Regions from separate parts of the Promicromonospora sp. NPDC059942 genome, predicted to be linked through region 2. Evidence: riboswitches for the same ligand, from Rfam matches in the RefSeq annotation. Region 2 holds a riboswitch; each other region holds the start of a gene.

Evidence for each region. Region 2 has a riboswitch for S-adenosylmethionine ahead of ACFV9Q_RS25745 (LLM class flavin-dependent oxidoreductase). Riboswitches for the same ligand answer to the same signal wherever they lie in the genome.
Region 1: another riboswitch for S-adenosylmethionine. It lies ahead of ACFV9Q_RS14540 (aminotransferase class V-fold PLP-dependent enzyme); the one in region 2 lies ahead of ACFV9Q_RS25745 (LLM class flavin-dependent oxidoreductase).
Region 3: another riboswitch for S-adenosylmethionine. It lies ahead of metE (5-methyltetrahydropteroyltriglutamate--homocysteine S-methyltransferase); the one in region 2 lies ahead of ACFV9Q_RS25745 (LLM class flavin-dependent oxidoreductase).
Region 4: another riboswitch for S-adenosylmethionine. It lies ahead of ACFV9Q_RS12920 (methylenetetrahydrofolate reductase); the one in region 2 lies ahead of ACFV9Q_RS25745 (LLM class flavin-dependent oxidoreductase).

What each region holds. Positions count from the first base shown of each region.
Region 1 is NZ_JBHWLR010000008.1:40,977-43,167, forward strand. It holds gene ACFV9Q_RS14540 (aminotransferase class V-fold PLP-dependent enzyme) at 1-1,252, opposite strand, end outside; SAM riboswitch class IV at 1,284-1,398, opposite strand; gene ACFV9Q_RS14545 (rhodanese-like domain-containing protein) at 1,697-2,146, shown strand; gene ACFV9Q_RS14550 (O-succinylhomoserine sulfhydrylase) at 2,143-2,191, shown strand, end outside.
Region 2 is NZ_JBHWLR010000023.1:65,526-67,716, forward strand. It holds gene ACFV9Q_RS25745 (LLM class flavin-dependent oxidoreductase) at 1-1,119, opposite strand, end outside; SAM riboswitch class IV at 1,528-1,639, opposite strand.
Region 3 is NZ_JBHWLR010000003.1:494,563-496,753, reverse strand. It holds gene metE (5-methyltetrahydropteroyltriglutamate--homocysteine S-methyltransferase) at 1-870, opposite strand, end outside; SAM riboswitch class I at 879-982, opposite strand; gene ACFV9Q_RS07255 (type 1 glutamine amidotransferase domain-containing protein) at 1,160-1,864, shown strand; gene ACFV9Q_RS07250 (LysR family transcriptional regulator) at 1,908-2,191, shown strand, end outside.
Region 4 is NZ_JBHWLR010000007.1:25-2,215, reverse strand. It holds gene ACFV9Q_RS12925 (carbohydrate ABC transporter permease) at 1-633, shown strand, start outside; SAM riboswitch class I at 728-844, shown strand; gene ACFV9Q_RS12920 (methylenetetrahydrofolate reductase) at 849-1,793, shown strand; partial or broken gene ACFV9Q_RS12915 (hypothetical protein) at 1,987-2,191, shown strand, end outside.

The DNA of each region.
Region 1 (2,191 bases), on a different contig from region 2:
TGCCGACGGCGGCGATCAGGCGCTCGATCTCCTCGCCCGCGGTGCCGACGCCGACCGAGGCGCGCACGGCCCCGGCGTCGAACCCGAGCCGGCCGAGCAGCGGGTGCGCGCAGAAGCGGCCGTCCCGGACGCCGATGCCGTGCTCCGCGGACAGGTAGGCGGCGACGAGGCCCGGGTCGTACCCGGTCACGGTGAAGGTGACGACGCCGACCGGGTCGACGGCGTCGGCCCAGACCCGCACGACCTCGACGCGGTCGATCGCCTCGAGCCCGGACACGAGCCGGCGGCGCAGGGTGTTCTCGTGCGCCACGACCTCGGCCGGGTCGAGCGCGGCCAGCTCCTCGCAGGCCGCCGCGAGCGCCACCGCGCCGATGACGTTGGGCGAGCCGGCCTCGTGGCGGGCAGGTCCCTCGTGCCAGTCGGTGCCGCCCACGCGCACGCGGCGGACGGCGCCGCCGCCGGCGAGGTACGGCGTGCCCGCGTCGAGCCAGTCGCGGTGGCCCACCAGCACGCCGGCGCCGAACGGGGCGTAGGTCTTGTGCCCGGAGAACGCGAGGTAGTCCACGCCGGTCGACTCCAGCGAGATGCGGCGGTGCGGCACGAGCTGGGCGCCGTCGAGCGCCACGCGCGTCCCGAACTCGTGGGCGACGGCGACGATCTCGGCGATCGGGAGGGACTCGCCGGTCACGTTCGAGGCGCCGGTCAGGGCGAGGAGGGCGTACGGGCGGTCCTCGGCGGCGTCGGCCAGCTCCTCCCGGATCTGGGCGACGGTCTCGGCCACGGTGGCACCGCCGGTCAGCACGGTCGCGCCGGTGGTGCGCTGCCAGGGCAGCAGGTTCGCGTGGTGCTCGACGTCGAGCACCAGCACGCGGCCGGGCTCGCCGTCGGCCTGCGCGGGGACGCAGCCGGCGAGGAGGTTGAGGGAGTCGGTGGTGTTCCGCGTGATGATCGTCAGGTCGTCCTCGCGGGCGCCGACGAACGCGCCGATGGTGCGGCGCGCGGTCTCGTAGAGCGCCGTGCTCACCTGGGAGAGGTAGCCCGCGCCGCGGTGCACGCTGGCGTACAGCGGCAGCACCTGGGTGACGCGGTCGGCGACGGCCTGCAGGGCCGGGGCCGACGCGGCGACGTCGAGGTTCGCGTACGAGACCTGCGTGCCGTCCACGAGCGGGACGAGCGTCCCGCCGCCCACGACGGGGCGCAGCGGGGCGAGGTCGGTCACCGCGGTGGCACGGCTGAGAGTGGGAGCAGACATGGCGTCCTCCAGCACAGTCCTGGGGGAGGTTCCCCCGCGCTTGCCGCACGCGGGCTGCGCGCGGCCTGGTCGTCACCCGGGGCACCCCACCGCGGAGGGAGGGTTGCCGGCCAGCGAGCCGGGGCTTGACGCTGGCGCTCATGACCTGCGGCCATCCTGTGCTGCGGGCAAAACTCCTGTCAACGCATGTCTCAGATGCTGGTCCCACGTTCTGGGCGGGCCGCGGCATCGTCGTCACGGTAGCGAGAACCGGCTTTCCTACTGAATTGGTCGGGTTGCCTGTCGAGACACTGTTCCACCCACCGGACACCATGTCGTAGGGTTGGCAACGACCATCCCGAGCGGCCGAGTGACGTGGCACGACGACGCCGCAGCAACCCAGCGTTCCCCGCAGCAGCGGAGGACGGACGAGGGTGCTACCGCCACGACCGATGGAGGAGCATCATGAGCGACCCCGCGCGCGTCGAAGCACGACCGGCCGACGGCTACGCCGGCGACATCACGCCCCAGCAGGCCTGGGACCTGCTCGCCGGCGACCCGGACGCCACGCTGGTGGACGTCCGCACCGACGGCGAGTGGCGCACGATCGGCATCCCGGACACGGCCTCGCTGGAGAAGCAGCCCGTGTTCGCCGAGTGGGTGCAGGCCGGCGGCCGCCCCAACCCCCGGTTCCTGGAGGAGCTCAAGGCGGCTGGCGTCTCCGGCGGGCCCGTCGTCTTCCTGTGCCGGTCCGGCCAGCGCTCGATCGCGGCGGCGCGGCTCGCCACGGCGTCGGGCATCGCGCCGTCGTACAACGTGCTGGAGGGCTTCGAGGGTGCGCCCGGGGCCGACGGCGTCCGGGACCAGCAGGGCTGGAAGGTCGCCGGCCTGCCGTGGACGGCGGGCCCCGCGTGACCGTCACCGGCGCTTACCCGCCCGGCGCGAACCCCGGCGGTTCCG
Region 2 (2,191 bases):
CTCGGCGGCCTCGACGTCCGACAGCCCGAGCGAGCCGCGCAGCGACGTCGCCGTCCGCTCGGTGCGGAACAGGCCCGCCTGCTGGAGCGCGGGCACCAGGTGGTCGGTGATGGTGTCGAGGTCGGAGCTGAGCGAGGACGGCCGCAGGAGGAACCCGTCGACGGCGCCGACGGTGGTCCAGTCGGCGATCAGGGTGGCGAGCTCGTCCGGCGTGTCGGCGACGACGAGCCCGTCGCCCATGGCGGCCGTGCCCTCCAGCGCCTCAACCAGCTCGAGCCGGGCCCGCGCGCTGGCCCGTTCCTGCGCGAGCACCACGTAGACCTCGGCGAGCACGCGCAGCTCCTCGGGGTCGCGCCCGGCGGACAGCGCGGCGTCCCGCACGAGCCGGCGCAGCCGCACCGCGTGCGCGGCGTCGGTGACGGTGATCCGCGCGACGTCGGCGGTGCGGCCGGCGAGCGCCGCGCTGGCCTCGGAGCGCACGCGGACGACGACGGGCGGGGGCACCTGCGGCAGCGCGTCTCCTTCGGCGCGGCGGCCCCGGACGGCGAACCGGATGCCGTCGTGGTCCACGCGGAACCGTCCCTCGGCGTCGAGCTCGACCGCGCCGGACCCGCTGCCGGGGCGTCCGGTCCACACCTGGGTCACGGACCGGATGCCGAGCTCGACGCGCGCGGCCCACGCGTCGTCGGACTCGGGGAGCTTGCCCTGCCGCACGGCCTGCCAGCCGGCCCGGCCGCTGCTGGCGCGGTCGATGCTGCTCAGCGCGACGGCGGCGTGCGCCGCCTCGACGTGCACCGTGTCGACGGCGGCGACCAGCCCGATGCCGGCCGTGACCCGCGCGGCCCGGGCCGCGGCGACGGCCGTGTCCAGCCGTCCCGTGACCTGGCTGCGGCCGGGGTGGAGCAGGAAGCCCTCGTCGAGGCTGACGAAGTCGAGCAGGCCGCGGTCGGCGGTCCGCACGAGGTGCAGGAACCGCTCGCCGTCGAACGGGCGCGGAGCGACCGGGCCACGTGCCCGGTGGGCGCCCGGACGGGCGCCGGCGGAGGTGAGGTCCACGCCGAGCACGACGGGACGGGAGGAGGTGGGGGCGAGGGACGTGGGCTGCGACGGGTACGGCACGGCGGGGCTCCGTTCGGGCTGCGGCTGCGCGACGGCGCCCGGAGGACCCGGCCGGCGCGCGCAGGGTGCGCGACGGCGTCCAGGGGTCACCCGGGAGCGTGGCTGCCAGAGGGCAGGAGTGGGACGTCCGGTCAGGAACGTGAGGGCCGGATACGGCCGGGGCTCGGCGTGCGACGCCGAGAGGAGTCCGGGCGGCGGGCCGGTGGCGCCTGTGGCGACCGGTCAGCGCGTCGGGGCTGTCAGTGTGGGACTGTCGCCGTCAGCGACAGGAGCAGTGACAACACATGTCCTCGCGCGGGGCAGCACCAGCCCGCACGGTGACGTTCCGGGACGGCAGGGACACGTAGACGGCGGGGGCAGCGCTCCGGGTCATCGTCGTTCTCCTCACCTGCTCGCCCATCGGCGAGCGACGCGTGTTGTCATCCGCCGGCGGCGGTGGACCTGGTCCTCACCCGGGGCACCCACCCGCGCGGGGGGTTGCCGTCCGACCAGCCGGGGCTTCGCGTCGGAACTCATGACCTGTCGAGGCTTTCTACATCTCTCCGATCGGATTGGTGTGATTGGTCTCGATGTCACAGAAGATACGAATGGAACCCATAGAAGTCAATGATCCTTGCCCAGATCTCACATCCCGGGACCAGGGTCTCGCCAGGGGGTGGGGTGCGCTGGCTGACGCGGGCGCGGACCCCGCCCGAGCAAGGTGCGCTTCTACCCCGTCATTGGGCCCGGAACCAGGCTGTTTTCGGGCGCAATGACTGGGTAGTAGCGCACTCTCGCTTAGCCGTCCCCGCTCACTCACGCGCCGGCGTCGGCGACCAGCCGGAGTCACGCGCCGGCGTCAGCAATCAGCCGGACTCTTGCGCCGGCGTCAGCAATCAGCCGGACTCTTGCGCCGGCGTCGGCGACCAGCCGGACTCACGCGCCGGCGTCAGCAACCAGCCGGAGTCACGCACCGAACCGGCCGGGGTCACGAGACGAGCCGGGCGGTCAGCCGAACTCGTGCGATCGACCGACACCGCCGAGCCCACACCCCCACAACGCAGAAGTGCGCTTCTACCCAGTCATTGGGCCC
Region 3 (2,191 bases), on a different contig from region 2:
CAGCAGGGCGAGCCCGTCGCCGGCCTCGCTGCGCAGGTCGCCGTACGGGGCGGTGACCAGGATCGCGGGGCGCTCGGCGGCGACGCCGTCGGCCCCGGGGGAGAGCTCGGTCGCCAGCGTGGCGTAGGCCCGGCGGACGGCGTCGGCCACCTCGTCGAAGGGGACGTCCAGCAGGTCCGTGACCAGGGCCGGCTCGTCGAGCTGCACCCAGGGTGCACCCGCGGCGGCGAGCGCGCGCAGCAGGTCGGCATAGGCGGCGACGACGTCGTCCAGCCGGTCCAGGGGGCGGAAGCCCTCGGGGGAACCGTCCGCGGGCTTGCTCAGGAGCAGGAACGTCACCGGGCCCACGAACGCGGGGCGGGTCACGACGGCCTGGCCGCCGTCGGCCGGCTGCGCCAGCTCGGTGAACTCGCGCACGGCGCGGTCGTCGACGAACCCGATCGGGGTGTCCGGACCGATCTCCGGGACCAGGTAGTGGTAGTTCGTGTCGAACCACTTGGTCATCTCGAGCGGCGCGTTGTCGCCCTCGCCGCGCGCCACCGTGAAGTAGGCCGAGAGGGGCAGGCGGCCCCCGTCCGCGGTGAGCCCGGCGAACCGGTCGGGCACGGCGCCCAGCAGGGCGACGGCGTCGAGCACCTGGTCGTAGTACGAGAACGAGCCGGGGACGGCAGCGTTGCCGGCGTCCAGGCCCAGGTCGACGAGGCGGCGGGCGGTGGTCAGCCGCAGGTCGCGGGCGGTCGCCTCCAGCTCGTCGGCGGTGGTGCGGCCGGCCCAGAAGGACTCGACGGCGCGCTTGAGCTCGCGCCTCCGGCCGATGCGCGGGTAGCCCAGGATCGTGGCGGTGGGAAGGTGCGGGTTCGTGACTGCCATGCGTATCAGCTCCATCGGACCTGGCGTTAGCACCTTGCCCCGAGATTGGCGCCTCGGAGGTAGGTTGCTGCGGTGTCGTGGAGCCAGGACTCTCGACCGCTCTGGATGATGAGACTTGATCGTAGGCATGCCCGGGATGTGGTCGGCAAACCGTCCACGCCTCGGACAAATCGGAGCCATAAGTTTGGTGATGGATCCGCCTGACCGTTTCGGCATCCGGTGATGGATTCTGACGTTCCCCGAGGACCGCACCCAGCGGGCAGCTCCCCGAACAGATCGGAACCACACCATGTCGAAGATCCTGATGGTCGTCTCTGCCGCGAACAGCCTGCGCCTGGCCGACGGCACCGAGCACCCCACCGGCTACTGGGCCGAGGAGGTCGCCGCCTCCCACCGGGTCCTCACCGCGGCCGGCGCCCAGGTCGACGTCGCGACGCCGGGCGGCGTCGCGCCCACGGTCGACGCGGTCAGCCTCGACGAGCGCGGCGGGGTGCCCGCCGCCGACGCCGCGGAGTTCCGCGCCTACCTCGACGGCATCGCCGGCCAGCTCGCCCACCCGCTCACGCTGGCCGACGTGCGCGGCGACGACTACGACGCGATCTACGTCCCGGGCGGTCACGCCCCCATGGCGGACCTCGCGCACGACGCCGACCTCGGCCGACTGCTGCTCGCGGCGAACGACCGGGGCACGACCGTGGGCGCGCTGTGCCACGGAGTCGCCGCGCTGCTCAGCGCCCAGGAGCCGGACGGCACCTTCGCCTACGCGGGCCGGGCGCTCACCTCGTTCACGGACGAGGAGGAGCGCCAGGGCGGCCTCGGCGACGCCGCGCCCTACCTCGTCGAGTCACGGCTGCGCGAGCGCGGCGCCGTCGTCCAGGTCGGCGCACCCTGGAGCAGCACCGTGGTCCAGGACGGCAACCTGATCACCGGGCAGAACCCGCAGTCCAGCGCGGCCGCCGCGGAGGCGGTGCTCAAGGCGCTCGCCGCGCGCTGAGCCCGGCTAGCCTGTGGGCAGGACGACGACGGAGGGGGTGCCGGTGCCGGGTCTCGACCTCCTCGCCACGTTCCTGGAGGTCTACCGCACCGGGTCGCTGTCGGCGGCGGCCGAGCGGCTGGGCGTGAGCCAGCCCGCCGTCACCGGGCAGCTCGCCCGCCTGGAGGAACAGCTCGGGACGCGCCTGTTCGTGCGGTCGCGCCGGGGCGCCGCGCCCACGGAGCGCGCCGTGGCGCTGGCCGCCGAGGTGGGGCTCCACGTGGACGGGCTCCGGACGGCGCTCGGTCCCCGCGACGTCGAGCCGGCGGCGCGGGGGCTTGTCCGGAT
Region 4 (2,191 bases), on a different contig from region 2:
CTGGCGCAGAACCTGATCTCCACCCTGGTGATCTCGCTGTGCGCCACGCTGCTCGTGCTGGCCGTGGCGCTGCCCGCCGCCTACTACACGGCGCGGTTCCGGTTCACGGGCCGGCTGTTCTTCCTGTTCCTCGTGATCGTGACCCAGATGGTGCAGCCCGCCGTGCTGACGTCGGGTCTGTTCCGGCAGTTCATCGCCATCGGGATCCTCGACACGTGGGTCGCGATGATCCTGGTCAACGCCGCGTTCAACCTGTCGTTCGCGGTCTGGATCATGCACAGCTTCTTCGCGGGCATCCCCAAGGAGGTCGACGAGGCGGCGCAGCTCGACGGCGCCGGGACGTTCGCCGTCCTGACCAAGATCAACCTGCCGCTCGTCTGGCCGGGCATCGTGACGGCGGTCGTGTTCACGTTCGTCGCCTCCTGGAACGAGTTCGCGGCCTCGCTGGTGCTGCTGACGACGGCGGGCAACCAGCCGCTGTCAGTGGCGCTCACCAAGTTCGTGGGCCAGTACGAGACGTCCTGGCAGTACGTGTTCGGGGTGTCCGTCGTGGCGATCGTGCCCGTGGTGATCCTGTTCATGATCATCGAGAAGCGCCTGGTGGGCGGCCTGGTGGCCGGGTCGGTGAAGTAGCGGGCGGGCCCGGTCCACACACCGTGGACCGGGCCGTCTCGACCTCCGGACGAATTCTGTCCCAGTGCTGGACGGTCGCTTAGCATGGTGGCGAACCCCATCCAGAGCGGTCGAGAGTCCTGGCTCCCTGACACCGCAGCAACCTGCCGACCTTCCGCCGCGTCGCCGCGGCGCGAGGGACGCAAGGTGCTCACGCCAGGTTCGATGGAGCAGCCATGGTCGCCGAGGTACACCCGCACCGCCCGACGGTGTCGTTCGAGCTGATGCCTCCGCGCCGGCCGAATGCCGCGCCCAACTTCTGGGAGACGGCGCAGCGGCTCGTGGCGGCCCGCCCGGACTTCGTCTCCGTGACCTACGGGGCGGCCGGCGGCGACCGGGCCACCGCGCGCGAGGTGCTCGCGACCCTGCTGCGTGGCACGCCCGTGCTCCCGGTGGCCCACCTGACCTGCGTGGGCGCGTCCCGTGAGGACGTTTCCGCGGTGATCGAGGAGTTCCTCGAGGCCGGGGTGCGCTCCTTCCTCGCCCTGCGCGGCGACCCGCCGCGCGACGAGCCGGACTGGCGCCCCCCGGCCGACGGCGTCCGTTCCAGCGTGGACCTCGTGCGGCTCCTGCGGCAGGTGGACGAGCGGCGGTGCGCCGCCGACGTCAGCACGGCGCTGCGCTCGGCCGCCCGGCCGCTGGCCATCGCCGTCGCCACGTTTCCGGACGGCAACCCCGGGGCCGGCACCACGCGCGAGCAGGAGGTGCGCCGGCTGCTGGAGAAGCAGGAGGCGGGCGCGAGCTTCGCGATCACCCAGTTCTTCTACCGCGCGGACTCGTACACCGGGTTCGTCGAGGCGGCCCGGGCGGAGGGCGTGACCATCCCGATCCTGGCCGGGATCCTGCCCACCACCGAGGCCCGCCGCCTGCGCCGCGTCCAGGAGCTCACGGGGGTGGCGGCGCCCGCGGACCTCCTGCGCGACCTCGACCGGCTCACCGCGCCCGACGGCGCCGTCGACCCCGAGGCCCAGCACGCGCACGGCATCGAGTTCTCCGCGGCGCTCGCGCGCGAAGTGCTCGACGCCGGCACGCCCGGCCTGCACGTCTACACGTTCAACAAGCACCGCCCGGCCCTGGACCTCCTGGACCGAGTGGGCCTAACGGGCCGAGCCGCCGCCTAACCCCCTTCGTTGAGTGCTGGCTATTTGTTGCTTTCCGCGCCCGAAACCAACAAATAGCCAGCACTCAACGGGTTGGGCGGGCATGTTGTGTGGGGGATGGGGTGGGTGTGATGTACCCGCCGGTCGGCAGAGCGGCCGATACTACGGATGAAATCGGCACGTCACAGCGCGACCGAACCGTGGAGGCCCCACCGTGCACGAACACGACCACAGCTCCACCGACTGCAGTCCCGACAGCCACGCCGCGTTCGGGCGGCGCGACCTGCTGCGTAGCGCCGTCGTCCTCGGCATCGGTGCCGCGGGCGCGACGATCGCCGCGCCCGCCGCCGTCGCCGCCCCCGCCCCCGGGCCCGCGGCTCCCGCCGGGAGCGCGCCCGGCGCCGCCCCGGCGCGGACGG